One region of the Cupriavidus sp. FW305-26 genome, then DNA from elsewhere that is predicted to be linked to it. Evidence: predicted binding sites of a transcription regulator. Region 1 holds the regulator's gene; the other holds the start of a gene.

Region 1 (3,407 bases):
CACCGATCCCGAGGGCTACCAGTTCGCGGTGGCCACCGCCAAGCCGGGCAAGCAGGCCTACATCCGGCAGAAGCGCGAAGGCGTCGACGAATACATCGACGGCTGGGGCGACCGCATCGAGTACGACGGCAAGCAGGAGTACTCCAAGCTGATCGGCAATGCCCGCATGGCGCGCCTGCAGGGCGCCAAGCAGGTCGACGAGATCCGCGGCGCGGTGCTGACCTACGACAGCCGCAAGGAGTTCTACACGGCTGCCGGCGGCGGTAGCGGCGACGCCGCGGCCGCCAATCCGTCCGGCCGCGTGCGCGCGGTGCTGTCGCCGCGCCAGGACCAGAAGGCCGGCGCCACGGGCAGCGGCGGCTCGCCGCTGGACCTGAAGCCGGCGCCCGCGCCTGCCAACAAACCCTGACGCCTGGCGCCGGCTGCGTGCATCGCATGCGGCCGGCGCCAGAAACGCCTGAACGCCAGACTGTGCCAATGACCGATACCGCAACCATCGCCGACAAGCCTTCCGTCGAAGCCTCCACCGTCCTTGCCGGCGGCAGCACGCTGGTCGTGCGCCACCTGAAGAAACGCTATGGCTCGCGCACGGTGGTCAAGGACGTCTCGCTCGACGTGAAGAGCGGCGAGGTGGTCGGCCTGCTCGGGCCCAACGGCGCGGGCAAGACCACCTCCTTCTACATGATCGTGGGCCTGGTGGCGCTGGACGAAGGCGATATCGTGCTCGACGGCGACCACATCAGCGGCCTGCCGATCCACGAGCGCGCGCGCATGGGGCTGTCGTACCTGCCGCAGGAAGCCTCGGTATTCCGCAAGCTCAACGTCGAAGAGAACATCCGCGCGGTGCTGGAGCTGCAGGTGAGCAACGGCAAGCCACTGCCCAAGGCCGAGATCGAGCGCCGCCTGGATTCGCTGCTCGACGACCTGCAGATCGCGCACCTGCGCAACAACCCGGCGCTGTCGCTGTCGGGCGGCGAGCGCCGCCGCGTGGAAATCGCGCGCGCGCTGGCGTCGTCGCCGCGCTTCATCCTGCTGGACGAACCCTTCGCCGGCGTGGACCCGATCGCCGTGGGCGAGATCCAGCGCATCGTCAGCTTCCTCAAGGCACGCAATATCGGCGTGCTGATCACCGACCACAACGTGCGCGAGACGCTCGGCATCTGCGACCACGCCTACATCATCAGCGAAGGCACGGTGCTGGCCGCGGGCCAGCCCGAGGAAATCATCGCCAATGACGCAGTGCGGCGCGTCTACCTGGGTGAGAACTTCCGCATGTGATGCAGCGGCCTGCCATGGAGCGGCAGGCCTATTCGCGGGCGCACGTGGGCCTGCCACAGCCAGCAGCGATCAGACCGCATAAGCGATAGCAATTTCCGTTCCAACAACGGAAAGATGCGCATAGAATAGGTCGCATGAAACCGTCGCTACAGCTCCGCCTTTCCCAGCATCTGGCCCTGACCCCGCAACTGCAGCAGTCGATCCGGCTGCTGCAGCTTTCCACGCTGGAACTGCAGCAAGAGGTCGAACAGGCACTGACGGAAAACCCTCTGCTCGAACGCGAGAACGACTGGATCGAAAGCCCGCTGCGCGTGGCGGCCGATGGCTCGGTCAACCTGCAGAGCGCACCGGCGCCCGCGCCGGCAGAGCCGCAGGGCAATGGCGAGGCCCGCGCCGACGGCGCGGCTGACGACGACAGCTATGGCGACAGCGGCAACGGCGACGACTATGGCAGCGGCGACTGGAGCCTGGACGACTTTGCCCGCCGCCCCCAGGGCGACGAGGACGAAAAAACGCCGATGCAGCTGCGCGAAGCCGAGCCCACGCTGCGCGAGTACCTGATGGAACAGCTCACGCCGCTGAAGATCTCGGCGCGCGACAAGGGCCTGGCCATCTTCCTGATCGAATCGCTCGACGACGATGGCTACCTGAGCGCATCGCTTGAGGAGATCTGCACGGAGTTGCCGGAAGAACTCGAGTTCGAGATCGAGGAGGTCCACGCCATCCTCACGCTGCTGCAGAGCTTCGACCCGCCCGGCGTGGGCGCGCGCAACGCCGCCGAGTGCCTGGCCCTGCAGTTGCGGCGCCTGACGCACCCGCAGCGCGAACTGGCCCTGAACATCGTGACCAACCACCTGGAGTTGCTCGCAGTACGCGACTACACGCGGCTGAAGAAGGCGCTGCAGGTGGATGAAGCGGCGCTGAAGTCCGCACACGAACTGATCCGTTCGCTGGCGCCCTACCCCGGCCATGCATACAGCCGCCCGGAGGCGGACTTCGTGGTGCCGGACGTGTTCGTGCGCAAGGGTGGCGGCGGCTGGATCGCGCAGCTCAATCCGGATGTGATGCCGAGGCTGCGCATCAATGACATGTATGCGCAAATCCTGCGTGGCGCAAAGGGTGAGTCCGGCACCGCCGGGCTGCAGCAGAAGCTGCAGGAGGCGCGCTGGCTGATCAAGAACATCCAGCAGAGGTTCGACACAATCCTGCGTGTCTCGCAGGCCATTGTCGAGCGTCAAAAGAACTTTTTCAGCCACGGCGAAATCGCCATGCGCCCCTTGGTTTTGCGGGAGATTGCCGATACACTGGGTTTACACGAGTCAACCATCTCCCGGGTGACGACCAATAAATATATGGCAACGCCGATGGGTACTTTCGAACTGAAGTACTTCTTCGGCAGCCACGTGTCCACCGAAACCGGTGGCGCGGCTTCGTCAACGGCCATCCGCGCCTTGATCAAGCAACTGATAGGAGCCGAAGACCCGAGGAATCCCCTTTCCGACAGTCGCATTGCCGAACTGCTGGGCGAACAAGGCTTCGTTGTCGCACGCCGCACCGTTGCCAAGTATCGCGAAGCCCTGAAGATCCCCGCAGTCAATCTCCGCAAGTCTTTGTAGCCGAGCCCACCGCCTGCCTGGTGAGGCTCTTTCAGAAGGAGAAGCGCTATGAACTTCAAGATCAGTGGACACCACCTGGACATCACGCCCCCTCTGCGTGAGTACGTGGAAACGAAGCTGGAGCGAATCGTCAGGCATTTCGATCAAGTCATTGGCGTTAGTGTGCTGCTCTCTGTCGACAACCATAAGGAAAAGGACCGGCGTCAGTACGCGGAAATCAATCTACATCTCAAGGGCAAGGACATCTTTGTCGAAGCGCATCACGAAGACCTGTATGCAGCGATCGACGCACTCGTCGACAAGCTGGACCGTCAGGTGATCCGCTACAAGGATCGCGTGCAAGGCCACGACCGCGAAGCGGTCAAGTACCAGATGGCCGCAGCGCAAATGCAGCAATGACCGTGCCCGGCAGCCCCGCAGCGGGCTGCTGAATCAGGATTGAACAGGCAAGCCGCGCCAAGAAGCGCGGCTTTTTTGCGCCCTCGCGTTCCCGGTTGCCGCCGGCATGCCGCG
Region 2 (3,407 bases), on a different contig from region 1:
ACTACGCTCGCATCGCCGTGCAGGTCTTTCTGGTGGTCAGCGGTTTCCTCGCCGCGCGCAGCCTGGCGCCGCATGGCCAGCTGGAAATCAGCCAGCATCCGCTGCTGGTGCTGTGGCGGCGCTACCAGAAGCTGGTGGTGCCCTTTGCTGCGGCGCTGCTGCTCAGCATTGCCGGGGCCGCCCTGGCGCGCCAATGGATGGTGCATGATTCGATCCCCGCGCCGCCCGGCCTGCTGCAGTTCCTTGCGCACGTGACGCTGCTGCATAACGTGCTCGATGTCGACGCGCTCTCGGCCGGGGTCTGGTACGTGGCCATCGACCTGCAGCTGTTTGCGCTGCTGCTGGGTGCGCTGTGGGCCGCGCGCGCCGTGGCGCGCGGGAAAGCGCCAGCGGGTGCCGGGGTCAGCATTGGCATTGTGGTGCTGGTGGCGGTGGCATCGCTGTTCTGGTTCAACCGCGATGCCGCGTGGGATATCTGGGCGCTGTACTTCTTCGGCGCCTATGGCATGGGGGCGCTGGCCTACTGGGCGTCCAACCCCGGTCGCCCGGTGTTGCCGCTGCTGGTCCTCGGCGCGGTAACGTTGGCGGCGCTGGCCTTCGATTTCCGGCTGCGCATCGCGGTGGCGCTGGCGACTGCGCTGCTGCTGGCGGTGGCGCGCCGCGGCGGCTGGCTGGAGCGCTGGCCGCGGGCGCGCGTGATCGGCTTCTTCGGGCGCATTTCCTATTCGGTGTTCCTGGTTCACTTTCCGGTCTGCCTGCTGGTCAACGCGCTGGTGTCGAACCTGGCGCCGGGCCAGCCGGTGCTGAACGCGCTCGGCATGGTTGCCGCATGGGCGCTCAGCAATGTGGCCGGCGCGTTGTTCTATCGCTACATCGAAAGCGCCCGGCCGTTGGCGGCGCTGCGTGCGCTGCTGGGCAACGGCCGCGACCGCGCCAGCCGGCAAAGCGTGTAACGTTTGCAGGCATGGCCGTGCAGCGGTGGTACGGCTTCTCCCGGACGGCGACGTGCCAGCATGGCCGTGCGCGCTTCTTGTTGGTGCTTGTGCACCCGTCATGCCACGTCGCCTGCACGCCATGCGTGCATGCCGCCCGCGCAAACTTGCGTTCGGCGCCACACACATCGGAGCAACACTCGCGTAAATGGCATTGGGCGATGGCACAAAGGTTGCCTAGTATGGAATCGTAAACCTGACCATTTGGTCAGGATTCCATCGGGAACCGAGGGTGCCATGTCCGACCATATCGTCCTGACCTCGCACGCACGCCGCGACAAGCCGGCCGAGCCTATCCACTGGGGCGCCCCCACGGCGGCCGAGCGCGGGCCGGTCATCGCCAGCCTGGCGAATCCGGCGCAGCGCAATGTGATCGGCACTCACGCAGGTGCCTACGCCATCTACCGGGCCCTGGCGGTTGCCGCGGGCGCATTGCAGCGCGACCATCGCACCGACCTGACCGATACCGCGCCGGCGGAGGCGATCGGCCCGCATCCGCAGTGGGGCGACCCGGAGAAGATAGTTTCGCTGGATCCGTGGGGCCACCTGGTGTCCACCGTGTTTGCCGACCGCATCGCGGCCGGCGTGGATATCCGCCCGACCATCGCCGTCACCCGCGCGCATATCAACATGCCGGAGCTGATGTCGGCCATCGCGGCCGGCCGGCTCAAGCCCGACGGCGACATCCTCCATGCCAATGGCGATGTGCGCGTGACCAAGGCTGCGGTCGATCCGGTCTGGTATCTGCCCGGGCTGGCGGCCCGTTTCGGCATCAAGGAAAGCGTGCTGCGCCGCAGCCTGTTCGAGCAGACCGGCGGCATGTTCCCGGAACTGGTGACGCGGCCGGACCTGAAGGTGTTCCTGCCGCCCATCGGCGGCATGACGCTGTATTTCTTCGGCGACGTGAGCCAGCTGGGCAAGCCTGAAACCCGCGTGGCCTGCCGCGTGCACGATGAATGCAACGGATCGGATGTGTTCGGGTCAGACATCTGTACCTGCCGGCCGTATCTGGCACATGGCATCGAGGTGTGCATCGAGATGGCGCAGCAGGGCGGTGTCGGGCTGGTGGTCTACAACCGCAAGGAGGGCCGCGCGCTGGGCGAGGTGACCAAGTTCCTGGTCTACAACGCCCGCAAGCGGCAGGTAGGCGGCGACCGTGCCGAGACTTACTTTGCCCGCACCGAATGCGTGGCAGGCGTGCAGGACATGCGTTTCCAGGAGCTGATGCCGGATGTGTTCCACTGGCTGGGCATCCGCCGCATCGACCGCTGGGCGTCGATGAGCAACATGAAGCATGGCGCGCTGGTGGCGCAGGGCATCGAGGTGGTCGAGCAGGTGGCCATCCCCGAGACCCTGATTCCCGCCGACGCCCGTGTCGAGATCGATGCCAAGGTGGCCGCGGGCTACTTTACGCACTACACGCCGCCGGATGCGAACGAACTGGCCCTGGCAAAGGGCAGGGGGTTGAACGAATGACGATGTTTCCCGAGGATGGCAAGCCCGGCATGGACCGCCAGGGCACAGGTAACGAGATGCGGCCGGGTGCCGGCTGGCTGAGCCCGGTGCCGGAAGGGCATCCCGCTTCGGCGCTGCTGTGTGCCGAGGCGGTGCGCACGCATTGCGCGGCGGTCACCGAGAACGTGGCCAGCGGCGCGTCCGAACTTTTCACCTGGCATCCGGACCGCGTGCATGCCATTGCCGACTATGTCGCCAGCACCATCCGCCAGCGCTATCCTGACCTGCAGGTGCCGTACCACAGCCGCTGGCGCCATTTTGAAAGCGCCGGCGTCGACCAGCGCGCGGACCGGTGGCAGGTGCTGTGCGAGCGTGCCGCGCTGAGCGGGCCCGAGCACCGCGAGGAGCGCGCCCGCATCGGCATCGACCTGGTGATTCCAAGCGTATTGCTCGATGCCGGCGCCGGCCCTGACTGGCGTTACCGCGATCCGGCCAGCGACCTGGTGCTGACGCGCTCGGAAGGGCTGGGCGTGGCCAGTTTCGACCTGTTCGCGCGCGGCGGCTTCTCGGCCGCGCCGGGCGATCCGCTGCGCGCCGACGCCGAGCGGCTGCAGCGCATCGATGCCGACAGCATCGCCCACGCCTTCCAGGTCGCGCAGCACAACCCGCTGGTGGGGCTGGAAGGCCGCGCCGGCCTGCTGCGCCGCCTCGGCGAGGTGATGGAGGCGACCCCGGCGCTGTTCGGCCGGCCGGCACGGCTGGGCAACCTGTACGACTACCTGAAGGCGCATGCGGTCAACGGGCACCTCGACGCCGGCTTCCTGCTGCGCACGCTGCTGGTCGGCCTGGGGCCGGTATGGCCGGGGCGGATCATTGTCGAAGGCGTGTCGCTGGGCGACTGCTGGCGGCATCCGGCCGCGCCGGGCGGGCTGGTGCCGTTCCACAAGCTCACGCAATGGC

What was found. The regulator sigma-54, encoded in region 1, starts transcription at its own class of promoters, with help from an activator protein. The targets are predictions, from matches to a motif close to TGGCANGNAANCTGCTTT.
Region 2: the regulator sigma-54 is predicted to act here: its motif matches at 1,155-1,172, upstream of AC3WQZ_RS00155 (GTP cyclohydrolase II).

What each region holds. Positions count from the first base shown of each region.
Region 1 covers NZ_JBYTAH010000032.1:49,316-52,722, forward strand. The annotation lists gene lptA (lipopolysaccharide transport periplasmic protein LptA) at 1-409, shown strand, start outside; gene lptB (LPS export ABC transporter ATP-binding protein) at 478-1,278, shown strand; gene AC3WQZ_RS18315 (RNA polymerase factor sigma-54) at 1,413-2,894, shown strand; gene hpf (ribosome hibernation-promoting factor, HPF/YfiA family) at 2,943-3,293, shown strand.
Region 2 covers NZ_JBYTAH010000001.1:35,271-38,677, forward strand. The annotation lists gene AC3WQZ_RS00150 (acyltransferase family protein) at 1-953, shown strand, start outside; gene AC3WQZ_RS00155 (GTP cyclohydrolase II) at 1,230-2,468, shown strand; gene AC3WQZ_RS00160 (URC4/urg3 family protein) at 2,465-3,407, shown strand, end outside.